One region of the Streptomyces axinellae genome, then DNA from elsewhere that is predicted to be linked to it. Evidence: riboswitches for the same ligand, from Rfam matches in the RefSeq annotation. Region 1 holds a riboswitch; each other region holds the start of a gene.
What was found. Region 1 has a riboswitch for cobalamin ahead of ABD339_RS26080 (cobalamin biosynthesis protein). Riboswitches for the same ligand answer to the same signal wherever they lie in the genome.
Positions count from the first base shown of each region.

Region 2: it holds a riboswitch for cobalamin, as region 1 does, so the genes downstream of both, ABD339_RS06145 (ABC transporter substrate-binding protein) here and ABD339_RS26080 (cobalamin biosynthesis protein) in region 1, are expected to answer to the same signal.
Region 3: it holds a riboswitch for cobalamin, as region 1 does, so the genes downstream of both, ABD339_RS07165 (ribonucleoside-diphosphate reductase subunit alpha) here and ABD339_RS26080 (cobalamin biosynthesis protein) in region 1, are expected to answer to the same signal.
Region 4: it holds a riboswitch for cobalamin, as region 1 does, so the genes downstream of both, ABD339_RS15740 (hypothetical protein) here and ABD339_RS26080 (cobalamin biosynthesis protein) in region 1, are expected to answer to the same signal.

Region 1 covers NZ_BAAARJ010000019.1:120,394-127,530, reverse strand. The annotation lists gene ABD339_RS26100 (hypothetical protein) at 111-326, shown strand; gene ABD339_RS26095 (thiamine pyrophosphate-requiring protein) at 428-2,233, opposite strand; gene ABD339_RS26090 (enolase C-terminal domain-like protein) at 2,445-3,527, shown strand; gene ABD339_RS26085 ((Fe-S)-binding protein) at 3,463-3,909, shown strand; cobalamin riboswitch at 4,074-4,249, shown strand; gene ABD339_RS26080 (cobalamin biosynthesis protein) at 4,433-5,500, shown strand; gene ABD339_RS26075 (cobyric acid synthase) at 5,497-7,119, shown strand.
Region 2 covers NZ_BAAARJ010000003.1:368,327-375,463, forward strand. The annotation lists gene ABD339_RS06130 (FAD-dependent oxidoreductase) at 121-1,881, shown strand; gene ABD339_RS06135 (hypothetical protein) at 2,064-2,300, shown strand; gene ABD339_RS06140 (terpene synthase family protein) at 2,523-4,790, opposite strand; cobalamin riboswitch at 5,121-5,253, shown strand; gene ABD339_RS06145 (ABC transporter substrate-binding protein) at 5,286-6,284, shown strand; gene ABD339_RS06150 (FecCD family ABC transporter permease) at 6,288-7,137, shown strand, end outside.
Region 3 covers NZ_BAAARJ010000004.1:149,976-157,112, reverse strand. The annotation lists gene mctP (monocarboxylate uptake permease MctP) at 1-1,564, shown strand, start outside; cobalamin riboswitch at 1,685-1,817, shown strand; gene ABD339_RS07165 (ribonucleoside-diphosphate reductase subunit alpha) at 1,936-4,395, shown strand; gene ABD339_RS07160 (ribonucleotide-diphosphate reductase subunit beta) at 4,392-5,414, shown strand; gene def (peptide deformylase) at 5,529-6,173, opposite strand; gene ABD339_RS07150 (tetratricopeptide repeat protein) at 6,258-7,137, opposite strand, start outside.
Region 4 covers NZ_BAAARJ010000009.1:183,280-190,416, reverse strand. The annotation lists gene ABD339_RS15750 (HAD-IIA family hydrolase) at 1-298, shown strand, start outside; gene ABD339_RS15745 (CbtA family protein) at 348-1,169, opposite strand; gene ABD339_RS15740 (hypothetical protein) at 1,185-1,433, opposite strand; cobalamin riboswitch at 1,466-1,587, opposite strand; gene ABD339_RS15735 (glycoside hydrolase family 6 protein) at 1,812-2,870, shown strand; gene ABD339_RS15730 (helix-turn-helix domain-containing protein) at 2,891-3,568, shown strand; gene ABD339_RS33820 (transposase) at 3,636-3,845, shown strand; gene ABD339_RS15725 (VOC family protein) at 3,937-4,299, opposite strand; gene glxA (radical copper oxidase GlxA) at 4,471-6,477, opposite strand; gene ABD339_RS15715 (glycosyltransferase family 2 protein) at 6,474-7,137, opposite strand, start outside.

The DNA of each region.
Region 1 (7,137 bases):
AGTAGCTCCGCCACAAGGACACTCCGGCGCCTTGCGATCGCACGCACCGGACGCCGCTCCTTCTCCCGCGCTCATCTGACAGACACCCCCCGGTCAGGAAGGAAGACCGCATGAGCATCGACTGGGCCGCACTCGGCCAAGTCTTCGGAGTCAGTCTGATCGCCACCGTCGGACTCGTCGGCGTCTTCACGCTCGGCATCGTCGGACACGCCACCCGTGGCGCCGCGGGAGGCGGCCCCACCGCCTTGGCCCGTACCGGCGCGTACGCCTGCTACGCGCTGTGCCTGGCGGCGGTCGCCTTCGGGATCTACATCATCGCGGCGTAGCCGCCGCGTCGCCGCACGGAACGAGGAGTCCGGCCCGGCCGCCCCCACTGGCGGCCCGGCCGGACTGCTGTACTGCCCGCCCCGTACGAAGCGGCGGGTGCTCAGTCCTGCTTGCGGCCGGGGAGGTTCTCGTAGACCTCGCTGAGCTTCTGCCGGACCCCCCGGGTGGCGATGCCGGTCCGCTCCGGGTCGCGGATCCCGGCCTTGACGGCCTTCTTCGCCTGCTCCTTCATGATGTGCGGGGGAATCGGCGCGATCTCGTTGTCCACGACGAACTCCAGGACGACCGGCCGGTCGCTCGCCAGGGCCTCCTGCCAGGCGCCGGTGACCTTGCCCGGCTCCTCGCACCGGATGCCCTTGAGCCCGGCCAGTTCCGCGTACTGCGCGTACGGGAAGTCGGGGATGGTCTGGGAGCCCGGATACTTCGGATCGCCGCCCATGGCGCGCTGTTCCCAGGTCACCTGGTTGAGGTCCTGGTTGTTGAGGACGCAGAAGATCAGCGGTGCGGAGCCGGCCATGCGCTCCGCGTACCGTTTGACGGTGATCATCTCGTTCATGCCGTTCATCTGGAACGCGCCGTCTCCGATGAAGGCGATCACCGGGCGGTCCGGGTAGGCGAAGCGCGCCGCGATCGCGTACGGCACCCCCGGGCCCATCGTGGCCAGCGTCCCGGACAGCGACGCCTGCATGCCGTCACGGAGCTTGATGTGGCGGGCCCACCAGTTGGTGGCGGAGCCGGAGTCGGCGGTGAGGATGGCGCCGTCCGGCAGGAGGGGCGAGACCTCGTGGGCCACGGCCTGCGGGTTGATCTTGCCGTCGAAGCTCTGCCCCGCCCGCTTCTCCATCACCGTGTTCCAGGTGCGGACGTTCTCCTCGATCTTCTCGCGCCAGGAGCGGTCCTCCTTGCGGCGCAGCAGCGGGAGCAGTTCCCGCAGGGTCTCCTTCGCGTCACCGACGAGGTGGGCGTCCATGGGGTAGCGGATACCGATCATGCGGCCGTCGATGTCGATCTCGACGCCCTTGCAGCTTCCTTCATCGGGCAGCCATTCGGCGTAGGGGAAGCTGGTGCCGATCATGAACAGGGTGTCGCAGTTCTGCATCATCTCGTCACTCGCCTTGGACCCCAGCAGGCCGATGGGGCCGGTGACGAAGGGCAGGTCGTCGGAGACGACCTGCCGGCCCAGCAGCGCCTTGGCCACGCCGGCACCGAGGAGTTCGGCCGTCTCGACCACCTCGGCCTCGGCGCCCGCCGCCCCCTGACCGACGAGCATGGCGACCTTGCCGCCCTCGTTGAGGACGTCCGCCGCCTTGCGCAGCTCCTCCTTGTCGGGCAGCATCCGCGGCCGGCTCCAGCCCACGCTGGAGAAGACCGAGCCGTGGGTCTTGGGCGGTGAGGGCTGCGCCTCGGCTTCCTGGATGTCCTCGGGCAGGATGATGGTGGCCACACCGCGCGTGGTCAGCGCGGTCTTGAAGGCCCGGTCGATCACATGCCGGACCTGACCGGGATCCATGCAGATCTGGCAGTACTCGGACACGTCCGCGAAGAGCTGTTCCAGGGCGATCTCCTGCTGGTAGTGGGTGCCCTGCGCCAGCCGCTTCTGCTGGCCGACCACGGCCACCACCGGCTGATGGTCCAGCTTCGCGTCGTAGAGCCCGTTGAGCAGGTGGACGGCGCCCGGCCCCGAGGTCGCCGTACAGCAGCCGACCTCGCCGGTGAACTTGGCGTGCCCGCACGCCATGAACGCGGCCATCTCCTCGTGCCGGGTCTGGATGAACTCCGGATCACCCTTGGCACGGTCGAAGGCCCCGAGCATGCCGTTGATTCCGTCACCGGGAAAGCCGAAGACGCGATGAACGCCCCATTCGCGGAGCCGTGCGAGAACGTAGTCGGCTACCTGCTGTGCCATGGCTCTGCCCCATCCACACGATCGACTGAGGGTCTCGCCCCGGGTCCCACGGGACACGCCCGCGCAAACCGGCGGCTGCCGTCGCGTCCGCAGGCTGTTTCGGCCGGCCCTGGAGAGGTACTGATGTGCGGTGCACGCGGTGTGTCCGGCCCGAGGCGGGAGGAACCACCGGGCTGCCGGTGAACAAGCGGAGACTGCCTTGGACGAGCTGATGGGCGAGGACGCGGTGACGTCCCGGAGCGGGCCGGACGCCAAGGGCGGGGTGGCGATCGAGGGGCTGGACGTGCACGCCTTCCGGCTGCCCACCGACGGGCCCGACGGATGGGAGGAGGACGGCACGCTGCGCTGGGACGCGACGACCGTGATCGTGGTCGAGGCGCACGCCGGGGGCCGCACCGGCATCGGCTACACCTACGGGGACGTGGCGGTCGCCGCCTTCGTGGAATCCCAGCTCGCCGCCGTCCTGCCAGGCGGCGACGCCCTCGCGCCCGGCGCCGCCTGGCACCGGATGTCCGCCGCCGTGCGCAACGCGGGCCGCTCGGGGGTGGGCGCCATGGCCGTCTCCGCCGTGGATGTGGCCCTGTGGGATCTGAAGGCCCGGCTGCTGGAGCTGCCCCTCTTCCGGGTCCTGCCCGCCTTCCATGACCGGGTGCCGGTCTACGGCAGCGGCGGGTTCACCAACTACCCCACCGGCCGCCTCGCCGAGCAGCTCGCCGGCTGGGTCGAGCAGGGCATCCCGCGGGTGAAGCTCAAGACCTCGCGACGCCCCGAAGAGGACCCGCGGCGGCTGACCGCCGTGCGGGAGGCGATCGGCGCCGACACGGAGCTGTTCGCCGACGCGAACGGCGCGCTCGGCCGCAAAGAGGCCCTGTACTGGGCGCGGCGGCTGGCCGGGGACTGGGACGTGCGGTGGTTCGGCTGTGTGCTGCGGGCTCACCTGGATCTCCACCGGCCAGCTCGATGTCGCCAAGCGCGCGCTGCGCCGCACCGTCCGGGCCCTCCGGCCGTGGCTGGAGGCGGGCACCCCCATCGTCGGCCTGGAGCCCTCGTGCACGGCCGTCTTCCGCGCCGACGCGCCCGAACTGCTCCCCCACGACCAGGACATCAAGCGCCTCGCCGGGCAGTTCCACACCTTCGCCGAACTCCTGCTGCACCGCGCCCCCGACTGGCAGCCGCCGGCGGTGGAGCGGGCCGCCACCGTGCAGACGCACTGCCACCAGCACGCGGTGATGAAGACGGACGCCGACCGGGAACTGATGCGGCGGGCCGGGATCGACGCCGAAGTGCTGGATGAGGGCTGCTGCGGAATGGCGGGCAACTTCGGCTTCGAGAAGGACCACTACGAGCTGTCCATGACCGTGGCGGAACAGGGTGTGCTGCCGGCCGTCCGGGAGACCGCCGACGAAGCCCTGGTCATCGCGGACGGCTTCAGCTGCCGCACCCAGATCGAGCAGGGCGATACGGACCGCCGGGCCCTCCACCTGGCCGAGGCCCTCGCCCGGGGGCTGGACGGCCCGGCGCACGGCGACTCGGGCGGCACAGACGGCACGGCCACCCGGCACACCCCGTCCGCCCGAGCGCTCGTCACCGGAGCGGCCGGGGTGGCGACCGCCGTCGCGGCCCTGGGCGCGGCGTACGCCGCCGTGCGGTACGGAGCGCGCCGACGGCGGAGGTGAGCGGGCACACCGGCGCCGTAGCGGCGGCGGACTGACGCGCGGCGGTGGCAGGCCGGGGGCGGACTGACGCGCGCGGTGGCGTGTGCCGCCGCGCGCGGGACCCGTGGTGTGTCCGCTCACACAATCTCCCCGCAGGTCAAGGGCGAGTTGACGGGTTCACACGGGCATGGTGGACTTCCGGTGCCAAACGGCGGCATGGAGAGGAAGCCGGTGCGAATCCGGCGCGGTCCCGCCACTGTCACCGGGGAGCGCACCCAGAAAGCCACGGCCCGCTGGGGCTGGAAGGCGGGGCCCGCGCGGATCCGGGGAGCCAGGAGACTCTCGCCGCCGGTCGAGTCGAGCCAGGGCGCGGACCCTGAGTGAGGACACACACCATGCGTGGCTCAGCCGCCGTTCCCGTCTCTGCTCCCGTTCCCGTTCGTGCCGCGAGTGCGGCGCCGCGCTCCCCTGTCCGGGCGCGCTCGCGCGGCGGGCCACGCGCCGTCGCCGCCGGTCCCCTCCGAGGCGCCACGGCACGCTGACGATGCGGCCTTCCGATGCCCAGGTGTGGGGCGCTGCCCTCGGGTTCGCGGCCGACGCGCTGTTCGGCGACCCCCGGCGCGGTCATCCGGTGGCCGCCTTCGGCCGGGCGGCGGGTGCTGCCGAGCGGCTGATGTGGCGGGACAACCGTGCGGTGGGCGCGCTCTACACCGCGCTGTGCGCGGGCGGCGCCACGGCCCTCGGAGGCGTCCTGGCCGCAGCCGCCGGACGCGTCGGGAACGGCAGGGGCGGCGAGGGCAGCAAGAGCAGCGAGGACAGCGGGTATGCAGAGGGCGCCGGGGACACAGCGCCCAGGCCGCGCGGCGCGGCCCCCGTCGTGGTGACGGCTCTGGCGACCTGGACCGTGCTCGGCGGGAGCGGTCTCGCGCGCGCGGCGCGCGCCGTCGGCTCCGCGCTGGAGGCGGGCGATCTGGAGCTGGCCCGCGAGCTGTTGCCCGCGCTGTGCGGGCGCGATCCGCAGACGCTGGACGAGGCGGCGGTGGCGCGCGCCGTAGTCGAGTCGGTCGCGGAGAACACCTCGGACGCAGTGGTGGGCGCCCTCGTATGGGGTGCGCTTGCCGGGGTCCCGGGGCTGACGGGGTTCCGCGCGGTGAACACGCTGGACGCGATGGTCGGCCACCGCTCCTCGCGGCACCGCAGATTCGGCTGGGCGGCGGCCCGCCTGGACGATGTGGCCGGGCGACCCGGCGCGCGGCTGACCGCCGCCCTGGCCGCGCTCGCCGGTCCGGACCCGCGCGGCGCCGTACGGGCATGGCGGGCCGACGCGCACCGTCACCCCAGCCCCAACGCGGGCCCCGTGGAAGCCTCGTTCGCCGGGGCGCTGGGGCTGCGGCTGGGCGGGACGCTCTCCTACGGCGGCCGTACCGAACACCGTCCGGTGCTCAACTCCCCCGGGCGCGCCGTCCGCGCCGGGGACATCGACCGCGCGGTGCGCCTCTCCCGCCGGGTCGGACTGCTGGCGCTCGCGAGCACCGCGTTCGCCGGAGCCATGGCGCGCCGCGTACACGAGAGGTACGAGAGGCACCACAGGTACGAGAGGGGTGCGCGATGAGCGCCGGGGGCGGACGCGGCGAGAGCGGACATCCAGGGGACGGACGTACCGGCGACGCGCGTTCCGGAAGCGGACGTACCAGGGGTGGCCGTACCGGGGGTGGACGTACCGGGGGCGGCCTGCTGGTCGCCGGGACGACCTCGGACGCCGGGAAGAGCGTGGTGACGGCGGGCATCTGCCGCTGGCTGGCACGCCAGGGCATCCGTGTCGCCCCGTTCAAGGCGCAGAACATGTCCCTCAACTCCTTTGTCACGCGCGACGGCGCGGAGATCGGCCGCGCCCAGGCCATGCAGGCGGCGGCGGCCCGGGTCGAGCCCAGCGCGCTGATGAACCCCGTCCTGCTCAAGCCCGGCGGCGACCGCACCAGCCAGGTCGTCCTGATGGGCAAGGCCGTCGGCGAGATGTCGGCGGCGGGCTACTTCGGCGAGTACGGGCGCCGCGAGGACCTGCTGGCGCCGGTCGTCGAGGCCCTGGAGGAGCTGCGCCGGACGCACGACGCGGTGATCTGCGAGGGCGCGGGCAGCCCCGCCGAGATCAACCTGCGGCGCAGCGACATCGTCAACATGGGCCTCGCCCGCGCGGCCGGGCTGCCCGTGCTGGTCGTCGGCGACATCGACCGGGGCGGCGTCTTCGCCTCCCTGTTCGGGACGACGGCGCTGCTGGCGCAGGAGGACCAGGCGCTGCTGGCCGGCTACCTCGTCAACAAGTTCCGGGGCGACGTGCGGCTGCTGGAGCCCGGCCTGGAGATGCTGCGGAAGCTGACGGGACGCCCGTCCCTCGGCGTCCTGCCCTTCCAGCACGGGCTGGGCATCGACGAGGAGGACGGGCTGCGCCTGTCACTGCGCGCAGCCGTGCGCGAGGCGGCGAGCGCGCCGCCGCACGGTGCCGATGTGCTGCGGGTCGCGGTCCTTCCGGTGCCGCTGATGTCGAACTTCACGGACGTGGACGCGCTGGCCGCCGAGCCCGGCGTCGTGGTGCGCTTCAGCGACCGTCCCGAGGAACTGGCCGACGCCGACCTGGTGGTGGTGCCCGGTACGCGCGGCACCGTCAAGGCGCTGGGGTGGCTGCGTGAACGCGGCCTGGCCGGCGCACTGGCCCGGCGCGCCGCCGAGGGCCGCCCGGTGCTGGGCATATGCGGCGGCTACCAGCTGCTGGGCGAGCGCATCGAGGACGAGGTCGAATCGCGCGCCGGGACCGTCGAGGGGCTCGGCCTGCTGCCCGTCCGGGTCCGGTTCCACCGGGAGAAGACGCTGGCCCGCCCGCAGGGCACGGCGCTGGGCGAGCGGGCCGAGGGCTACGAGATCCACCACGGGGTGGCCGAGGTGAGCGGCGGCACGCCCTTCCTCGACGGCTGCCGGTCCGGTTCGGTCTGGGGTACGCACTGGCACGGCTCACTGGAGTCGGACGGCTTCCGGCGCGCCTTCCTGCGCCGTGTCGCGGCCGACGCGGGCCGCGCCTTCGTACCCGCGCCCGACACCGGTTTCGCCGCGCTGCGCGAGGAACAGCTCGACAGGCTTGGCGACTTGATCGAGGAGCACGCGGACACGGACGCGCTGCTGCGCCTCATCGAGAAGGGCGCCCCGGCGGGGCTGCCGTTCATCCCGCCGGGGGCGCCGTGAGAGCGCCGGGCGGGGCGG
Region 2 (7,137 bases), on a different contig from region 1:
CGGTGGCGCGGTTCGCACGCCGACGCTACAACGCGGGTATGACGCGTGCCGCTTGGGGCATCAGGACGAGAGCGCACGCACAAACGGACCCGCACCGCGCGTCGACGACGGGGAGGAACCGTGCTGATCAGCAGCGCACGCGCAGGCTCAGGGCACACAGAAGAGGACGGTGAGGGAGCGGATGCCGTCGGCCGGGACGAGGCGGCGGATGTGGTGATCGTCGGTGCGGGGCTCGCGGGACTCGCCGCCGCGCACCGGCTGACGGACGCGGGACTCCGCGTCGTGGTGCTGGAGGCGGCCTCCCAGGTCGGCGGCAGGCTGCGTACCGAGCGGGTGGCGGGCTACCGCCTCGACCGGGGCCCGGGCCTGCTCACGCTGGACCAGGACGCGGGTGCTTTCGCACAGTTGCCCGCGCTGGACTCGCTGGTGCTGCGCCCGTTCGCGCCGGGCGCCCTGCTGCACTCCGAGGGCCGCAGCCTGCGCGTCGCGTCGCGCGGCGCGGACCGTACCTTCCGGACGGGGAGGGCCGCCAAAGCCGCCCGGGCAGCCGGGACCGCCAGGGGCGACCGGACCGCCGGGAGGAACAGCGCACACCCCGGAACCGGCGCGGCCGGGAGTGCGGCCGGAGGCGCCGCAGGCGGGGAAGAGACGCCCCGTGCGGAACTGCCCCCGCGCACACGGCTCGACCGGCGCACGAGGGGCACAGGGGGCGCGCTCACCACGGCGCGCGCGCTCTCCGGGGCCAGGAGCCGCGCCGATATGTCCGACGCGCTCGATCTGGCCCGGCTGCGCGCAGCGCTGGACCGCTATGCGGCGATGCCGCAGCAGAGTCTGCTGGAGCGGCCCGAACTCCCCGCTCTCCAGGCCCTGTCGGCGCGCGGGCTGCCCGCCCGTACGGTCGATTCGCTGGTGCGTCCGCTGCTGACGGCGCTGCTGTCCGACCCGGATCTGACGACGACCAGCCGGGTGGCGGACCTGACGCTGCGCGGTTTCGCGCGCGGGGGACTGTGCGTTCCGGCGGGCGGCCAGGGAGCGCTCCCCGAACTGCTGGCCGCCGCGCTGCCCGCCGGTACGGTCCGCACGGGCGTGCGGGTGACCTCGGTGAGCACCCACTCGGTGGGGACGGCGGGGCACGGTTCCTTCCCCTGCGAGGCGGTGCTGGTGGCGACGGGCGCCCGCTCGGCGGCCGAACTGCTGCCGGGGCTGCGCGTGCCCGGATTCCACCCGGTGACGGTGTTGCACCACGCGGTCGAAGAGCCGCTCCCCTGGAGCCGGTACGACCCGCGCGGGGCCTCGTTCACCGTCTGGGCCGGGCGGGCGCGGCGAACGGACCGCGCCGCGCACCGCACTCCGCGTATGCACCGCGCACCGCGCGTCGGCCGTCTGCCCCGCTCCGGACGCACGGAAGGCGGCGTTCCCTCCGGCGGACCGGGGGGCGGCGGACCGGGGCTCGGCGGACCGGGGGCCGACACGTATCCGGTCAGCCATACCTGGGTCGCCTCCGCCGTCGATCCCTCCCGCGCCGAGCCCGGCCGTACGCTCGTCACCTCCGTGGTGCTGGGCGCGCAGGCGGGCGAGCCGCCGGCGGCGCTGGACAAGGCCGCGCGGCTCCAGCTCTCCGGGGTCTACGGCACGTGCACGGACCGCTGGGAGCTGCTGGCCTCCTACTACGACCAGGACGCGGTCCCCGCGATGCCCGCGCCGCACGATCCGCGGCGGCCGGTGCGGGTGCTGGCCGGGCTGTATGTCTGCGGTGACCACAGGGACACCAGCACACCGCGCGGAGCGTTGCGTTCCGCCGAGCGTGCGACGGAGGAGATCCTGCGGGACTTCGGGCGTCCTGCGATGCCGGGAGAGCTTCCCGAGGAGACTGCCGCCTGATTCGAACAAAAATCCCGAACTCCCCAATGACCAGCGGGTTTTGTCAGTAGGGCGGGGTAGAATAGGGGGAGTTTCCAGCAAGCGCACCGACGATCTGGAGGAGGCCGTCGATGACTGCTGTCCGTACTCGCACCTCTCGTTCGCACCCCCGTCCCACCGCACATCAGCAGCCGTTGCCGAAGATGTCCACGCTGCCCGTCCTGCCGAAGAAGCCGCTGCCGGCCGGGCGCCCGAGGGAGTGGTACGAGACCCATAACCGCCAACTGAAGGCGATGCGCATCGCCATAGCGCTGCTCGACACCGGTGTCTACAGCGCAGCCCAGGCCGGCAATCCCACGATCAGGTACACCGCCGAGCGCATCGGGGTCCACCCCCCGTCCCTCACGACCTGCCACTTGGTGCGGGCCCTGCTCCCGTAACGGCCGCGCAGGGCGTCGGCCCACACGTCACATCCCTCGCCCCGTGCGCGTCCGGACGCGCACGGGGCGAGCGCCCCCAAAGGGGCGCGGGACCGTAGTCATGTGCGGCTCCGCCGCGTGGCGCGACCAGCCCAGCTCACACCCGCACCCTGCCAAACACCCCCAGAGGCATCCCGGACTCGGCACCGGCAGCAGCACGGTGGGCAACACAAAGACAGCCGGTCACACCCCGGAGCGCCACAGGCCAGGCCGCCTGGCCGCAGACGTGCCCAGTCCCGCCGGGCCGTCGAACGGCCAGTTCGGCGACGCATGGCGGCGCAGGTCGGCCTCCGTGTAGCGGCGGCAGTCGCGGTGCCACACGAGGATGCCCGACATCCAGTTCTCCAGCTCGCGCACATAGCCGTCGAGGGTGGCGCGCGCCTCGTCGTCCAGCGTGAAGTCGTCGTAGAGGACGGGCAGTTCGTGCGCCGCGACGTGCTGGAACTGGCGCATGCGCGAGGTCATCAGGTCATCCACGATGCGCAGCGCCGTCGGGTAGTCGCAGTCGAAGAAGTTGCGCACGACGAGCAGCCCGTTGTGGATCTCCCCCTCGAACTCGATCTCCTTCTGGTAGGAGAAGACGTCGTTGAGCAGGCAGCAGTAGTCGGCCGCCGCGTTCTCCAGGGACTTCACCGGGCGGCTGCGGTAGACCGCCTCCGGCACGGTGTCCGGGTGGGCGAGGCGGCACAGGCTCATGGTGAGGTCGGAGCCGAAGGTCAGCCGGCGCATCTCGATGTAGTCCACCGGGTCGGGGATACGGTTCTGCGCCTGGTTGTTCAGCTCCCACAGCCAGCTGTCGGCCATGACCTCGACGGCCCTGCGGAACGTGCGGCGTCCGGCCGCGCTCATCGGGCCCCCCGGACCCCCCTGGCACACCGTGCGCGTCCACAGGTCGGACAAGGCGCGCTCCAGCGGCCCTGCGGGCGGCGGCACGGGTTCGTCCTCGACGGGCATGAACGCGGAGAGCCGTTCCGTGCACAGCTTGGCCCCGGCCAGGTCGCGGGTGCGGCCGAAGCGGGCCGGATAGTAGTCATCGCCCCAGGTGCCCCAGGCCAGCCAGGCCGAGGTGAGGTCGAGCTGGTCAGGGGTGGCGCCGGGGTGGATGCCCGCCGCGCACAGCGGCAGGTCGTAGTCGCGGGCCAGCCGCTCGTCCCACACCCGGCCGCCGGGCACGTCGGGCTGCGGGCCCAGCAGGCCCGTCGCGTGCGCCCAGGCCACGACCCGTTCCCTGGCCCCGCCCAGGTGCGGGCTGAGCCGCGCGGTGAACGGCATCTCGAAGTCGGGCAGTCGGGAGGGGCCGGTGCGCTCGTACGGTACGTGGCTGAAGGCGCGGGCGCGCCGCACGTGGGCGCGGGCCCAGCTGGCCGCGAGGCCGGCCGCCGAGGTGCCGAGCCCGGTGGGCCCGAACGACGGTGCGGCGGGCGCCGCTGACGGGCTCCGGTGACCGGCTGCCCGGTTCATGTAGCGGCTGGAGCGCAGGTGCCATTCGTGACCGCCGGACTGCCAGTCCTGGAGCCCTTTGACGTACGCGGCGAGATCGGCGCGGGCCGCCGGTCCCAGGCCCTTCTCCTCGCACAGCGCGGGCACTTCGCTCAGCGCGGTGTGCTCGAACTGCTGGAGCCGGGAGGTGAGCAGGCCGTTGACGGATTCGGCCGCCTCCTGCGTGGTGCAGTCCAGGAACGTCTCCAGGACGAGGACGCCGTTGGACAGTTCGCCCTCCTCCTGGATCTCGCGCTCGTAGGAGAAGAGGTCGTTGCGCAGGTGCACGGCGTCCGAGAAGGAGTCGCGCAGCACGCACAGCGGGCGCGAGGCGGCCACCTCGGCGGGGACCTCGGCGTGCGCGGCGAACTCCACCAGCCCCGCCGACCAGGGGGCGCCGCCGACCTTGCGGCGCATCTCGATGTACTCGACGGGGTTGGGCACCCGGCCGATGTTGATGTTGGACAGCTCCCACAGCGACTCGTTGAGGAGGTTCTCGGTGCTCTCGGCGAAGCGGGCGCGCCAGCCCTCCGACATCGACGGCACGGTCCTGGCCCACAGGTCGGCCAGGCCCGCCTCGACGGGGTTGACCGGCTCGGGCACCGGCGCCGCGCCGTCCCGCGGCACCGACAGCGGCATGAACAGCGGCAGCCGGTCCAGATACGCCTTGGCGCCCTCGCGGTCCTGGCCGCGCTTGAACTCCTCCAGGAAGTGGTCGTCGAAGAAGAAGACCCACACGTACCAGTCGGTGACGAGGCTGAGGTCGGGCCCCGTGGCGTCCGGGTGGGTGTAGGAGCACAGGAGCGCGTAGTCGTGGTCTTCCAGATCCTGGGTGTCCCAGATCCCCGAGCCCTCCAGCATGCCCATCTCGCGGGCCCACTCGCGGGTGTGGGCGCGGGCCTCGTCGAGGTGGCGGTTGAGCCGGGCGGGGTAGGGGACGTAGAAGTCGGGCAGTTCGAAGGGTTGCGGCAACGTGTGGTTCCCCCCACTCAGGCACGGCGGACCGCGGCCTCGGCGGAGTCGGGCGACGGCCTCGGCGCGGCGGATTGCGGCCTCGACCTACCCCGGCGTCTCCCGGGGCCACCCTTTTACACTCGAAGGTGTGACACGTGGGCGGAGCCCGGTCGAACAGACCGGCCTCGAAACGCACTCCCCCTGTCCGCTGTTCCTGGCGAAGCAGGTGGGCGAGCCGGGCTCGTTCCCGCGGCGCCTGATGCCGTCTTCGGACGCCTCTTCGCGGGGGCGGCGGCCCCCGGGCCCGTTCGCCGCGCTCTGCCCGTGTGGAAGACTGCGGCGTACAACAATTCGATCGAGGCGGCAGAGGCCAGGAAGCCGGTGTGAACCCGGCACGGTCCCGCCACTGTGACCGGCCGGCGCCCGCGAACGCGCGGCGCCCGGCCGGGAGTCAGACACTGGGCTGCCGCCTTACCTCGACGCCAGGGGACGAGGATCCTCTGAGGAGGCGCCATGACTCGGCCGATACCGGCCGGGGCCCGCCGCGCTGTGCGCGCGGGCCTCACCTCGCTGCTGCTCTTCCCCCTTGCCGCCTGCGGTGGCGGCGGAGCGAAACCGGCCGCCGCGGGCGGCGGCACCCCCGCCAAGGGCTTTCCGTACACGGTCACCAACTGCGGGGTGAAGACGACCTTCACCGCACCGCCCAAGCGCGCCGTGACGATGAACCAGCACGTCACCGAGATCCTGCTGGCCCTCGGTCTCCAGGACAAGATGGCGGGCACCGCCTACCTCGACGACGCGATCTCGCCGCGCTACGCGAAGGCGTACGGCAAGGTCAAGGTGCTGGCCAAGAAGTACCCGTCCGCCGAGACACTGCTGGCGGCCGGCCCGGACTTCGTCTACGGGGGTTACGCCAGCGCCTTCGACAAGACGGAGGGCCGCGAGCGGGCCGCGCTCAAGGACAGCGGCGTCGCCACCCGGCTGAACCTGGAGAGCTGCACCAAGGACGCGGGGGTGGACACCCTCCACCGCGAGATACGCGAGGTGGGCCGCGTCTTCGGTGTCCCCGCGCGTGCCGAGGCCCTGCTCAAGCGGCAGGACCGGCAGCTCGCCGCGACGGCGAAGCGGCTCGAGGGCGTGCGGAAACCGTCCGTTTTCGTCTACGACAGCGGCGACAGTTCCGCGTTCACGGCGGGCGGCGCGGGGATCGGCAACGACATCGTGAGCCGGGCCGGGGGCCGCAACGTCTTTTCCGGCATCCACAAGACCTTCGCCGATGTGTCCTGGGAGAAAGTCGTCGCGCGCAAGCCGGAGGTCGTGGTGATCTACGACTACGGCGGCACTCCCGTCGCGGCGAAGAAGAAGCGGCTGCTGAACGACCCGGCGCTGGCGGACGTCCCGGCGATCAAGCATCGCCGCTTCGCCGTGCTCCCGCTCTCCTCGGCCGTGCTCGGCCCCCGGGTGCCGGACGCGGTGGACGCGCTGGCCCGGCAGCTCCACCCGGACGCGTAGGCCGTGGGGGGCGGAGGACGCGGGGGCCCGCTGCGGTTCCTCGTGGTGACCGGGGTGCTGGGCGCCCTGCTGGTGCTCGGCGCGGTGGCGGGGCTGGCGCTGGGGTCGGCCCGGATACCGGTCGGCGAGGTGTGGCGCGTGCTGACGGGGCAGGCGCAGGCGGGGCCGTTCACCACGATCGTGCTCGATGTGCGGCTGCCGCGGGTGCTGCTGGCCGCCGTGGTGGGGGCGGGGCTGGCGCTGGTGGGCACCGTGCTCCAGGCGCTGGTGCGCAACCCGCTGGCCGACCCGTTCCTGCTGGGCATCTCCTCGGGCGCCTCCACGGGGGCCGTCGTGGTGGTGGTGCTCGGGGTCGGCGCCGTCTCCATGCCGTTCGGCGCCTTTGTGGGGGCGATGGCCGCGCTGCTCGTCGTCTACGCGATGGCCCGGCGCGGCGGGACGCTGACCACGGGGCGGCTGGTGCTGGCGGGGGTGGCGGTGCAGTACGTGCTCTCCGCGCTGACGAGCCTGCTGCTGGTGACTTCCTCGCAGGCCGAGCATCTGCGGGCGATCCTGTTCTGGACGCTGGGCGGCCTGGGCCAGGCCCGCTGGCACAGCCTGCTGCTGCCTGCGCCGGCGCTGCTGGTGGGGCTCGTGCTGCTGCTGGCGCTGGCCAGGCCGCTGGATCTGCTGCTGGTCGGCGAGGAGGGTGCCACCGTGCTGGGGCTGGATGCCGGGCGGTTCCGCGCCGCGGCGTTCGTGCTGGCCTCGCTGGTGACAGCCGTGCTGGTGACGGCCGCGGGGGCGATCGGCTTCGTCGGGCTGATGGTGCCGCACGCGGCGCGGATGGCGGTCGGCGCGGCGCACCGCGCGC
Region 3 (7,137 bases), on a different contig from region 1:
GCTGGGCGGCGACCTGTACACGGCCTACACCTTCGTCGCCGTACCGGCCGCCATCTACGCGGCGGGCGCCTCGGGATTCTTCGCCGTTCCCTACACGATTCTCGTCTACCCGCTCATTTTCACCTTCCTGCCCCGCCTGTGGTCGGTCTCGCACCGCCACGGATACGTCACCACCTCCGACTTCGTACGCGGCAGGTTCGGCTCCAAGGGCCTCTCGCTCGCGGTCGCGCTCACCGGAATCCTGGCGACCATGCCCTACATCGCGCTCCAGCTGGTGGGAATCCAAGCGGTGCTGGACGTCATGGGCATCGGCGGCTCGGAATCCACGCACTGGTTCGTCAAGGACCTGCCGCTGCTCATCGCCTTCGGGGTACTGGCCGCCTACACCTACTCCTCGGGACTGCGCGCGCCCGCGCTGATCGCATTCGTCAAGGACGGGCTGATCTACCTCGTCATCGCGGTCGCCATCATCTACATCCCGATCAAACTCGGCGGCTTCCACGAGATCTTCGACAAGGCGGGCGAAGCACTCGGGCAGCAGAATCCCGCGACCGGAAAACCACGCGGCGAACTGGCCAGCGGCGCGAACGCGCAGTGGGCCTACGCCACCCTCGCGTTCGGCTCCGCGCTCGCGCTCTTCATGTATCCGCACTCGATCACGGCCACGCTCTCCAGCAAGAACCGCAATGTGATCCGCCGCAACACCACCATTCTGCCGCTGTATTCGCTGATGCTGGGCTTCCTCGCGCTGCTCGGATTCATGGCGATCGCCGCCGGAATCAAGGTGGACAACGGCCAGCTCGCCATTCCCCAGCTTTTCGAGACGATGTTCCCCGACTGGTTCACCGGGGTCGCCTTCGCCGCCATCGGCATCGGCGCGCTGGTGCCCGCCGCGATCATGTCGATCGCCGCGGCGAACCTGTTCACGCGCAACATCTACAAGGACTTCATCCGGCCGGACGCCACGCCCGCGCAGGAGACGAAGGTCTCCAAGCTGGTGTCGCTGCTGGTGAAGGTCGGCGCGCTCGTCTTCGTCCTCGGCATGGACAAGACCGTCGCCATCAACTTCCAACTCCTGGGCGGTATCTGGATCCTCCAGACCTTCCCGGCGCTGGTCGGCGGCCTGTTCACCCGCTGGTTCCACCGGTGGGCGCTGCTGGCCGGCTGGGCGGTGGGCATGGTCTACGGCACCGTCGCCGCGTACGGCGTCGCCAGCCCGACCCAGCGGCACTTCGGCGGCAGCAGCGCGACGATTCCCGGCCTCAAGGAGACCGGCTACATCGGGGTGACGGCGTTCGTGCTGAACGTCCTGGTCACCGTCGTGCTGACGGTGGTGCTGCGGGCGTTCGGGGCGCCGGACGGTGTGGATGAGACCCGGCCCGAGGACTACACGGCGGACGCGCCCGACCAGCGCCCCGCAGGCCCGGTCGGCCCGCAGGCCCTGTCGGCGACCGGAGCCGCCCCGTCCGGCCCGCTGTCCGCGTCCGCGGCCCCCGCCGGTACCTCGCCCGCCACCCGCGAGACCCCCTCGGCCGGTGCCGCGTCGGCCACCGGCGCGGACTGACCGTCCACCGGCGCGTACCTCTCCGGGCGGCCACCGTGTGCTGCGGCGCACGGTGGCCGCTTCGGTGAATACCGGCCGCGACACACAATATGTGGGGCCACTGGCGCATCCGGACACTAGATGTATGCTCTTCCCGACCGCCAGCAATGCAGGGGAACCCGGTGCGATTCCGGGACTGTCCCGCAACGGTGTGCGGGCGCCCATGCCGTGTGCGCCCGCGAGTCCGAGCACCTGCGGCGGCTTCGAGGAACGCCCGGGTCCCGTGGGTTGGACCGGCGGTCCGTCGCGTCATGCCCTGACGCGCCGTGCCCTGCCTTGCCCGCCCCGCGACCGCCCGAGCGGCAGCGAGCAGCAGCGAGGGAGAGCACCGAGTGACCATCGCACCAGCCGAAGCGGCCCCCGGCCGGCGGGACGTCGAACAGGAGAGCGCCCTCTCCGGCCCGGAACAGCCAGGCACAGCCGCACCGTCCGGCACCGGGCAGCCGACCGGCGCGGACGACCCCGCCGCCGAAGCCCTGCGGCGCACGCTCGCCGCCCTCACCGCCGACCTCCCGGCCGCCGCCCCCGCACCCGTCGAGGCCGCCGCGCTGCGCGGCCGGGCACCGAACGCGTCCGCCGCCCAACTGCACGCCCTCGCCATCGACTCGGCCGCCGGGCTCATCAGCGAGGAACCCGCCTACTCCCGGCTGGCCGCCCGGCTGCTGACCCTCGCGATCCGCGACGAGGCGGCCTCCCAGGGCGTCACCTCATTCTCCGGATCCGTGGCGCTGGGGCACGCCGAGGGCCTCATCGCGGACGGCACGGCCGAGTTCGTCGCCGCGCACGCCGGCCGGCTGGACGCGCTGGCCGGGCAGGCGGTCGAGGACGGCGCCGACGACCGGTTCGGCTACTTCGGGCTGCGTACGGTCCACTCGCGCTATCTGCTGCGCCACCCCACCACCCGCCAGGCGATCGAGACCCCGCAGCACTTCCTCCTGCGGGTGGCCTGCGGACTGGCCGCCGACGGCTCCGAGCGGGCGCTGGCGGAGGTCGCCGAGCTGTACGCGCTCACCAGTTCGCTGGCGTATCTCCCCTCCTCGCCCACCCTGTTCAACTCCGGCACCCGCCACCCGCAGATGTCCTCCTGCTACCTGCTGGACTCCCCCAAGGACGAGCTGGACTCGATCTACGAGCGCTACCACCAGGTCGCCCGGCTGTCCAAGCACGCGGGCGGCATCGGCCTGTCCTACTCCCGCATCCGGGCACGCGGCTCGCTCATCCGGGGCACGAACGGGCACTCGGGCGGCATCGTCCCGTTCCTGCGCACCCTCGACTCCTCGGTCGCCGCCGTCAATCAGGGCGGCCGGCGCAAGGGGGCGGCCTGCGTCTACCTGGAGACCTGGCACGCCGACATCGAGGAGTTCCTGGAACTGCGCGACAACACCGGCGAGGACGCGCGCCGCACCCACAACCTCAATCTCGCGCACTGGATTCCGGATGAGTTCATGCGCCGGGTGGCGGCCGACCAGGAGTGGTCGCTGCTGTCCCCCTCGGACGCGCCCGAACTGGTGGACCTGTGGGGCGAGGAGTTCGACGCCGCCTACCGCAGGGCCGAAGCCGAGGGCCGCTACCTCAAGCGGGTGCCCGCGCGGCAGCTCTACGGCGCGATGATGCGCACCCTGGCGCAGACCGGCAACGGCTGGATGACGTTCAAGGACACCTCCAACCGCACCGCCAACCAGACCGCCGAGCCCGGACACACCGTGCACTCCTCCAACCTGTGCACGGAGATCCTGGAGGTCACCGACGACGCGGAGACGGCCGTGTGCAACCTCGGCTCCGTCAACCTGGCGGCCCACCTGGACGAGGCGGGCGTGATGGACTGGGAGCGGCTGGATGCCACCGTGCGCACGGCGGTGACCTTCCTGGACCGGGTCGTGGACATCAACTTCTACCCGACCACGCAGGCCGGAGGCTCCAACTCCCGCTGGCGGCCGGTGGGTCTGGGCATGATGGGACTCCAGGACGTCTTCTTCCGGCTCGGGCTGCCGTTCGACTCGGCGGAGGCACGGGAGCTGTCCACCCGGATCGCCGAGCGCGTCATGCTCGCCGCCTACGAGACCTCGGCCGACCTGGCCGAGCGGCACGGGCCCCACCCCGCCTGGGCGCACACCCGTACGGCCCGCGGCGTGCTGCATCCGGACCACTATCCGGACGCCGAACCGCACTGGAGCGACCGCTGGGCGGTCCTGCGTGCCCGTATCGCGGCCACCGGCATGCGCAACTCGCTGCTGCTGGCCATCGCGCCGACCGCGACCATCGCATCCATCGCGGGCGTCTACGAGTGCATCGAGCCGCAGGTCTCCAACCTCTTCAAACGCGAGACCCTCAGCGGCGAGTTCCTCCAGGTGAACACCTACCTGGTCGAGGAGCTGAAGCGGCTGGGGCTGTGGGACGGCCGGGCCAGGGAGGCGCTGCGCGAGGCCAACGGCTCGGTGCAGGGTCTGGAATGGGTGCCCGAGCAGGTGCGCGAGCTGTATCGCACCGCTTGGGAGCTGCCCCAGCGCGCCCTGATCGACATGGCGGCGGCCCGCACCCCGTACCTGGACCAGAGCCAGTCGCTGAACCTGTTCCTGGCCTCGCCCACCATCGGCAAGCTCTCCTCGATGTACGCGTATGCCTGGAAGAGCGGCATCAAGACCACGTACTACCTGCGCTCGCGCCCCGCGACCCGCATCGCGCAGGCCGCCACGTCCCATCCGGACGCTCCCGCCAAACCCCTTCCGGAACCCGCCGGGGACGCCGTGGCCTGCTCCCTGGAAAACCCCGAGTCCTGCGAGGCATGCCAATGACGAACGACACCCCGAGTGCCAAGAACCTGCTCGACCCGGGCTTCGAGCTGACCCTGCGCCCCATGCGCTATCCGCACTTCTACGAGCGCTACCGGGACGCCATCAAGAACACCTGGACGGTCGAGGAGGTGGACCTCCACTCGGACGTCGCGGACCTCGCCAAGCTCACCCCCGGCGAACAGCACATGATCAGCCGCCTAGTGGCCTTCTTCGCTACCGGGGACTCCATCGTCGCGAACAACCTGGTGCTGTCGCTCTACAAGCACATCAACTCCCCCGAGGCGCGGCTGTATCTCTCCCGCCAGCTCTTCGAGGAGGCCGTGCACGTCCAGTTCTATCTGACGCTGCTGGACACCTACCTCCCCGACCACGACGAGCGGGCCGAGGCGTTCGCCGCGGTGGAGAACATCCCCTCCATCCGGGAGAAGGCACAGTTCTGCTTCCGCTGGATGGACTCGGTGGAAGAGACCGGCCAGTTGGACAGCGCGGCCGACCGGCGCAGCTTCCTGCTGAACCTGATCTGCTTCGCCGCCTGCATCGAGGGGCTGTTCTTCTACGGCGCGTTCGCCTACGTCTACTGGTTCCGCTCGCGCGGCCTGCTGCACGGCCTCGCCACGGGCACCAACTGGGTCTTCCGGGACGAGTCGATGCACATGTCCTTCGCGTTCGACGTGGTGGACACCGTGCGCGAGGAGGAGCCGGGCCTGTTCGACGACACGTTGGAGAAGCAGGTCACCGCGATGCTGGAGGAGGCCGTCGAGGCCGAGTTGCAGTTCGCGCGGGACCTGTGCGGCGCGGGCCTGCCGGGCATGAACACCGAGTCCATGCGCGAGTACCTCCAGGCCGTCGCCGACCAGCGGCTGCTGCGGCTGGGCTTCCCCGCGCGCTACGGCTCCAGCAACCCGTTCTCCTTCATGGAGTTGCAGAACGTGCAGGAGCTGACGAACTTCTTCGAGCGCCGGGCCTCGGCCTACCAGGTGGCGGTGGAGGGCTCGGTGTCGTTCGACGACGACTTCTGAGCCGCCCGCCGCTCAAGACCCCGGACGGGGGCCAGGTGGCCCAGGCCCCCGTCCGGTCCACACCGCCTGTGGCCGATCGCCCGCGTACACCGGTCGCCCGCGTACGGCCGGCCGTTACGGCTGGTCGTTCGGGACCGTCTCGTAGCGCGGCGTGTTCTCGGCCATCTGCTGGAAGACGTCCTTGCGCTCCCGCTTGGAGAGCCGGTCGGTGTAGAGGTACCCGTACAGGTGGTCGGTCTCGTGCTGGAGGCAGCGCGCGAAGTATCCGGTGCCCTGGACGACGATCGGCTTGCCCTGCGCGTCCTGCCCGCGCACCACGGCGTAGTCGGGGCGGGCCAGGGGGTGGTAGGCGCCCGGCACCGACAGGCAGCCCTCGCTGCCGTCGTCCAGCACCCGCTCCTCGGCGGGGAGTTGGTCGAGCACGGGGTTGCAGACGACACCGACGTGCCGTACGCCCTCGTCGTCGGCGCAGTCGTAGACGAAGACCTTCAGGTCCACCCCGATCTGGTTGGCGGCCAGGCCGACGCCCTCCGCCGCACGCTGGCTGGCGAACATGTCGTCGATCAGCGTGGCCAGCGCGTCGTCGAACTCCGTCACCTCTCGGCACTCCCGGTGCAGCACCGGATTGCCGACGACCGTGAGGGGGCGGGCCGTCCCGCGCCCGGTGTGTGCCTCCTCACGTGCGGCGGCGTCCGTCGTGTCATCGACGAACTCCTCCGCACGGGCCGGCCCGGCCTTGGATTCCTGCTGCTGCGCCATGCCGTCGTAAGCCTTCCTGCGACCCGGTCTGCCGACTGTCTGCTGACTCGTCGCCCTACAGGGTACGGGGCCGCGCGGGCGCGCTCAGCAGACCTCCTCCAGATCCCGCCATTCACGGGTGTCCGGGCTGTCCGCGACCCAGCCGTCCAGCAGCCCCCGCACCAGCCCGGACGGCGCGGCCAGCCCGCACTCGCGCTCGGGCACCCACAGCTCCCCGGGCCCGCCCTGCGTCATATGGCCCAGCGGGCCCGGGTGGCCGGGCGAGCTGTGGTCGTGCGGATCCAGGTGGACGCTGCCGTCGCCCTCATCAGCCGGCATGGCGCTCTCCGAGCAGGCCCTGCACAGCAGCCGCACGGACGAGGACCAGTCCTCGGCGGCGAAGCCGGCGTCGGCCGCGAGGCGCTCCAGCGCGTCCCTGTCGCTCTCCGTCGCCGCCTCCAGGAGCACCACCCAGGTGGGCACCGGAGAGGGCGCCCACAGCTCGATCTCGTCGAAGACCGGGTAGGAGGGCCCGGCCGAGGTGGTGCGCTCGCCGTGCGGGACGCCGTCGTGCAGCACCACCTCGCCCCAGCGCCGGCCCGAAGAGGGCAGCGGGATGCTCTGGATCTCCATCCGCGCCGGGTCGATGCGCCGCCCCCATACGACCTCCGCCTCGCCCTCGGGCGAGAGCCGTACGGCGGCGCTGCCCAGCTGCATTCCGCTGGGCTCGTCCGCCGCTGCCGCCGTCTGCGCCTGGCCCGGCACCCGCAGCCCGTAAGCCTGCCAGGCCCGCCGCGCCAGCGGCCAGTCCTGGAGGGCGGTGGCCGCGATGCCCACGTTCCACCAGTCGGGCGCCCCGGCCTCCCGGTCCAGCAGGGCCACCGCGCGCAGCCCCGCCGCCCGCGCCTGCTCCCAGTCGTGCCGGAACTTGTGCAGCAGCGCGAGGTTGAACCACGACTCCGAGAGCCATGGCTCCAAGTCGGCG
Region 4 (7,137 bases), on a different contig from region 1:
GCCCGCCACCGGCTCCGTCGCGGCGCTCATCACCAAGGCCACCGGCCAGCACCCCTATTTCGTGGGCAAGCCCAACCCGCTGATGATGCGCGCCGGCCTCAACGCGATCGGCGCGCACTCGGAGACCAGCGCCATGATCGGCGACCGGATGGACACCGACGTCCGCGCGGGCATGGAGGCGGGTCTGGAGACCTTCCTCGTCCTCACCGGCCTGACCAGGCCCGACGAGATCGAGCGGTACCCGTACCGGGCCTCCAGCGTCGTCGACTCCATCGCCGACCTGGTCGACAAGGTCTGAGCCGTACCGGATCCGGGGCCCGCCCGGCCGATGCCGGGCGGGCCCCCGGTCACAGGTCTGCCGTGGCCCTGGATCCGGCGCCCGTGCCCCTGCCCGGACGGATGCTGCCCGCCAGTCGGGTACTGAGCAGCGCGAAGAGCGCGCCCAGCGCCGCCCACAGGACCGCGTGCGCCGCGAGGGAGAGCACCCGGAAGTCCCACAGCAAGGTGGCGGAGACCGGTACCGCGTCGGGGTTGTCCGGGAGCAGGAAGAGCGCGGCGAGGGTGGCCACCACGGCGGCTGCCGCCGCCGACTGCCGCGCGGGCAGACCGTGTCCGGCGCGGCCGAGCCGCAGATGGAGCTGGCGTGCGAGCACCAGCCCCAGCACGCCGATCACCAGCGCGGCCACCCACAGCCCCTGCCGTTCGGTGACGGTGCCGCTGTCCCCGACGCCCGGCGGGTTGGCCGGGTAGCGCAGTCCGGGTAGCAGCGAGAGCGCGAGGAAACCGGCCCCGGCCAGCCCGAGGCCGCGCTGCCAGGCACGGCCGTCGTCCATGGGGGCGGTGCGGTGGACCAGCACGTAGGCGAGGGTGAAGAAGACACCGATGGCCAGGCCCACCACCACCGCGGTCACCACGAGACCGAAGTGCTGGGTGCCCCGGGTGAAGACCTCCTCGGCCTCGGCGGCGTGGGAGTGTCCCGCGTGTCCAGTGGGCCCCGCGTGCGCGGCGGCCGAGCGCTTCTCCTCCAGCCGGATCGCCCGGTCCATCAAGGGCTCGGCCAGCAGCAGCGAGAAGAGCCCGGAGGCCAGCCCGGCGAGCCCGCCGGCGCCCAGCCCTCGGCCGAGCAGGGGCAGCAGCGGGTAGGGAGTTGTCTCAGCGGAGACGGACATGTGTGCGCGCCCCGATCAGTGGCAGGGGGCGCCGAAGAGGTGGCGTCCGTCGTGCGAGAACTCGTGCAGGTAGTTGCCGGTGGCCGAGACGAGGTTGCCGTTGTCGACGAAGACGGCGTAGAGCGCGATCAGTGCCACGATCGCCGCCGCCGCGACGATCAGCCAGTCTCGCGTCCTGACCGTCGCGGAGTGGACGGCCGCCGGGTCGGCGGTGCCCGCTCCCGAGGCCGCCGTGGGTGTGCTGTGCGCGATGTGCGGGGACATTCGCCTGCCTCCTCCTGGGGTTTCCACGCCCCGTTGGCGGAGAAGCGACGGGTCAGTTCCTGACTCCCGTACGCGGCGCACGCGTACGGACACAGTGGCGGGACCGTCCCGGATTCGCACCGGCTTCCTGCGCACCGTCGCCTCGGTATGGAAATGTACTGCTCGGAGCGTTGCAGCCTGACATGTGCACTGTCAACAAGGCATCCGGCGCGCAGCGTTGTCCCACAGCCGCGCCCCGGCGCCCCCGCAGAGGCGGGACCAGCGCCCGTAACAGCTCTTCGACAGCTTCCGTGCCGTGAAAAACCGTGTGACACGATAGAGCGACGATTTGTCCATGGGGGCCGGGACGTTCCCGGGAGTTCGGCCAAAGGGGAGTGGATGTACGGCAGTTACGACCGTCGGCTGCCGCGCGCGGCCCGCGCCCGGCGCATCGCGTCCGTCGCGGCGGTGGGGGCGACGCTGCTGCTCGCCGGGTGTTCCTCGTCCTCGGACGACAACTCCGGCGGCGGTTCCGGAGGCGGCTCCGCCATCGGGCAGCGCCCCAAGTCAGAGTCCCCGTACTGGGTCAACCCCTCGGGAAGCGCCGCCAAGCAGGTCAGCGCGTACGAACGGGACGGCAGGAGCGGCGACGCCAAGCTCATAAAGAAGATCGCGAGCCGGCCGGTCGCCGACTGGATCACCCGCCCCGAGCCCCGCGCCGAGGTCGAACGGCTGACCAAGTCGGCCGACAAGGCCGACCGCAGCGCGCTGCTCGTCCTCTACAACCTTCCGCACCGCGACTGCGGCCAGTACAGCCAAGGCGGCGCCAAGAGCGCCGACACGTACCGCGCGTGGCTCGACAACATCGTGAAGGGCATCGGCGACCGCTCCGCCACGGTGGTGGTCGAACCGGACGCCATCCCGCACCTGCTGGCCGAGGGCTGCACCCCGCAGGAGTTCCACGAGGAGCGCTACCAGCTGCTGAACGAGGCCGTCAGCAAGCTCAAGCAGCTCCCGGGAACCAAGGTCTACCTCGACGGGGGCAACCCCGACTGGGTACGCGACCCCGGCGGCCTGGTCGAGCCCCTGAACCGCGCGGGCATCGCCAAGGCCGACGGCTTCGCGCTGAACGTCTCCAACTACCAGACCACAGCCTCCAACCGCGCCTACGGCAACAAGGTCTCCCCGATGGTCGGCAACAAGCCGTTCGTCATCGACACCAGCCGCAACGGCAACGGCCCCGTCGAGGGCACCGGCGACGAACAGACCTGGTGCAACCCCCCGGGCCGCGCCCTGGGCGAGACCCCCACCACGAAGACGGGCGACAAGCGGGTGGACGCCTACCTGTGGATCAAGCGGCCCGGCGAGTCGGACGGCGAATGCAAGGGCGGCCCGAAGGCGGGCCAGTGGTGGCCCAAGTACGCGCTGGGGCTGGCCCGCAACGCGGAGCGCTACTGATCTTTTCGTAAGTTAGGTGGGTGTGGTGGCCTCGTGGGTGGGAGGCTGTCGGGGTGGCTTATCGACCGTCGCCCTCTGCGGCGGGTTCTTCTCTTCCTCCTTTGTCCCGGCCGCAGTTGGCGGAGGCACGTCGTGTTCGGGCGGTCGAGTTGTTCGAGCAGGGTGTCTCGAATGCGGAGATCGCGCGGGCGGTGGGGGTGTGTGCCGAGAGCGTGCGGCGGTGGCGCCGGGTGTGGGAGACAGGCGGTGTGTCGGCCCTGCGCCGGCGTGCGGCCACCGGTCGTCCGCCCAAGCTGGACGACGCCCAGGTCGAGGCTGTTCGGGCCGCGTTGATACGAGGAGCCCAAGCTCATGGTTTCGAGGCCGGCCTGTGGACCCTGGAGCGAGTCGGAGAGGTCGTCACCCGGGTGACGGGGATGGTGCTGTCGCGGGCGTCGGTGTGGCGGGCCCGGACCGCCGAACAGGACTGGCTCACCCTGGAGCGATTACCCGCCTACGCTCCCGAACTGAATCCGGTGGAGCTGTTGTGGTCCTCTCTCAAGAAGCGTGAACTCGCCAACCTCGCCGATGTCACCGACGCCACCGAGCAAGGCATCCACCGCATCAACGCCAACCCCCGACTGCCATGGTCATTCCTCGCCCACACCGGCCTGACCATCCACCCACCACATCCACCGAACTTACGAAAAGATCAGTAGTGCGTTTGGTTTGGGTCATCTGGACGGTGGTCCGGGTATGCCGTTGGCGGACGCGCAGTGAGCGCGGATCGGGCCGCTACTCCCAGACCGGACGCCGAGGCGAGGCGGCCGGTGGCGGGACCACCGGCAGGTGATCGACGCGATCGCCTTCAAGGTCCAGACCGGATCACGGTGGGTTCACTTGCCCGAGAGATGCGGCAACTGGCGAGGCGTCTACAACCGATTACGGATGTGGGCCCTCGACGGCGCACCTGGAAGCGGGTGTTCACCGCACTGATGGCGCAAGCCGGCGCGGACGAGGACCTGAACTGGGCGGTCTTCACGTCGCTGGCATCTTTTTCCGGTCTGCCCGATGAGCACCTTCATCCTCAGACGTGACTGTGCACATTGATGACACTCCCGTCGGGTGCTTGGACAAAGAAGCGCCGGATCCCCCAGGGCTCCGTGGTCAAGGGATAGACCACCTGGTATCCACGGCGCTCGGCTGCGGTGTACGCGGCATCAACATCTTCGACTTCGACGGCCAGTCTCGATTGGGACGTATGAGGGTCCCATGGGTCTGCGGCAGGGGATACGACGGTCATCTGCGCCGTCGGATTATCCGGCGAGGCCAACATCAAGAAGCCGGGCTCGTCCATGCGCACGTCCATACCCAGGAAATCGCTGTAGAAGCTCCGGCTCTCCTCGATGTCTTGGGCCGCGACATTGGGCATGATTCGGCGAATTGTCATGCGCGCACTGTAGCTGAGGGCCGCTCCGACGATTTGATCCAAACGACAGGCCCTGCCCTGGCTGAGGGGGTCGGTGGCCTGGGCAGTATGCCCAGGGACCGTAGCGCGGCCTCCAAAGCCAGGGGTGGACTGATTCAGGCTGCCCCCCGGGGCACCGCGCCTGGCCAGGGATCAGTTGTCCGGGTTCACCTTCGGGTCGCCCGCTGTCACCGTCGTGTGCTGGGCTGTCGGGTCCACGTTGACCTTGAGCCACTTGGCCTTGGACGGGATGCCGTTCTTGTCGATGCCGTAGACCATCCACCAGCCGGGGGTCACCAGCGAGGGGTCGTCGGGGATGGTGGTGCGCAGGGTGCCGTCGGCGGACTTGCTCATCTTCAGGGCGACGGAGGACTGTTCGACGTTGGTCACGTGGGTGAAGGACCCGGGGCGTACCAGCCGCAGTTTCTTCAGTTTCGCCGCGTCCGTGCTCTTGAAGGACACGCTGTCGCCCAGCGACAGTGTCTTGCGGCTCTTGCCGACGTCCTGGAGGTCGGGCTGCTTTTTGCCCTTGTTGAGGTAGGGCGGGGTGTAGATCTCGATGCGCTGGTCGAACTGGCCGGGCTTGGTGTTGGCCTTGTCGGAGTAGAGCGAGTCCGAGCCGAAGGTCATCACGCGGCCGTCGGGCAGCAGCAGGCCGCCGGAGTGGTAGTTGCGGCCGACCAGGGGGGCCGCGGCCTCGGCGAAGGTGTTCTTCTTGGGGTCGTAGATCCCGGCCTTGAGTACGTTGCTGTCGCTCTTGCCCCGGTACTGGCCCGAGCCGTTGGTCGTCAGCACGGTGTCGTTCGGCAGGATGACGGAGCTGGGGTAGCGGACCTTGTCGTAGAGCCTGGGGCCGTCCTGGAAGCTCGGGTTGCTGGTACTCAGGTCAACGATGCGGGTCTTGTCGGTGGTCTTGTCGGACTCGCCGACCCCGCCGCCGCCCTCGACCATGTACTTGCGCGACTGCGTGGGCGGCAGCGGCACGGACATGGAGGTCTCCAGGGTGTCCGGGTCGCTCATGCCGGGGATCTTGGTGAACCGGTTGGTCTCCAGGTCCCAGACGCCGGGGATACGCCCCCTGTTGTCGGGGCCGTAGCCGGCGGTGGTGCCGCTGAAGAAGATCCGGTTCTGGCCGATCAGATGCAGTCCCGGATAGGTCGGGAAGAAGCGCGTCTTGGGCAGGTAGTGCCACTTCTTGGTGTCCGGGTTGTAGATCTCGTTCTTGCCCGGCACGACCTGGCCGATGTCGTCGAGTCCGGAGACGGTGAGCACCCTGCCGTCCTGGAGGGTGACCTGGGTGGGGTACCAGCGGGCCTCGTGCATCGGATCGACGGTGATGTAGCGCTCGGCCACCGGGTCGAACTCGTAGGCGTCCTTGATGCCCTGGAAGTCCTTCTTGTCGAAGGACATCTTCTGCGCGATGCCGTAGATGTTCCGCTTCTCGGCGCCTTGCAGCCCGCTGACCCGGTACTTGTCCTGGGAGCCCGTGGAGAACTCGCGGCCCTTGTGCGACGCCTCGGCGTAGACGCGGGCCAAGCTGGCCTCCACATGGACGCGGCCCATGGCGTCGGCCTTCTTCTTCGCGCGAGGAATGATCACGTCGTTCTGCGCGACGAAGGTCTTGCCGTTCTCCCGGCCGGTGAAGCGGGTGCCCTTCTTGATGGTCTTGGCCCGGTCGGGGTTCTCGTTGTAGAGGAACATCAGCCCGCCGGCCTTCTTCACATCGCCCTTGAGCGTCTCGTAACGCTGGGTGCCGCCCGCGACCAGCAGCTTTCCGTCGGGGAGCTGGTTGTGCCCGGAGCAGAAGAGGTCGTTGGGGGTGGGGATGTTCTTGAAGGAGTTCTTGACCGGATCCCACAGGACGGTACGGAAGGTCTTCGCGTCGAAGTTCTTGGCGTTGTTGCCGGAGCCCGCGACGAGCAGCACCTTGCCGGTGTTGAGCAGGGCCGCGTGGATCGTGTTGATCCGGTACTTCTCGGGGATGTCGACGATCTGCCAGTGGCCCTTCTCGGCCTTGTACTCCGGCTGGTTGATCTTGTACTCGTGGTACTGCGACGAGGCGAAGCCGTACAGCGCCGGCCCGTTGAATCCGGCGATCACGAGTACGACCGCCGTGCCGATGGCTATGCGCCTGGCCCGGCGGCTCGGTCGGTACTTCATTTCTTACGTCCCCCAAGGGCGATCTGCTTGGTCTCGTCGGGCGAGCCGGGCCTGCCGACGGCGCGGCCCTGCGCGGGCGGGCCCTGCGCGGGCGCGGGTGTCACGGGAAGCTGGGCCGTGGCCGCCGCCTCGTCGCCGTGGACGTCGTAGCCGGAGCCGCCGGAGCCGCCGGAGCCGCCGGAGCCGCCGGGGGTGGCGGACTGGGGGGCCTGTCCGGAACCGTGCCGGTGTTTCGTTCCCTGCTTGCGCTTCTTCTTCTCCGCGCGGACGGTGAAGCGCCACCCGATGATCGGCGCCGCCGTGATCAGCAGCGCGAGCGCGGCCCAGGTGAGCATCGCGGGGTGGTCGTGGCCCAGGTAGAGCGAGCCCACGAACGAGCCGCCGAAGATCAGGATGAAGAACAGGTGCACCCGGAAGGTGCCGAAGAGCGTGTCGGGGCTGGCCGAGTCGCCCTTGGGGGTCACCACGAACTTGCTCTTGCGCCGCAGCAGGGTGTCGAACAGGGAGCGGGCGTAGATCGGCGCGGACAGCGCGGACATCAGCATGCCGGCCAGGCCGCCGGAGCCTTCGGGCTCGTGCGGGGAGACGTTGTGCCGCCGGTTCCAGATGTAGAGGCCGATCTGGAGGGCCGTGGCGTTGCCGTACAGCGCCATCCACACG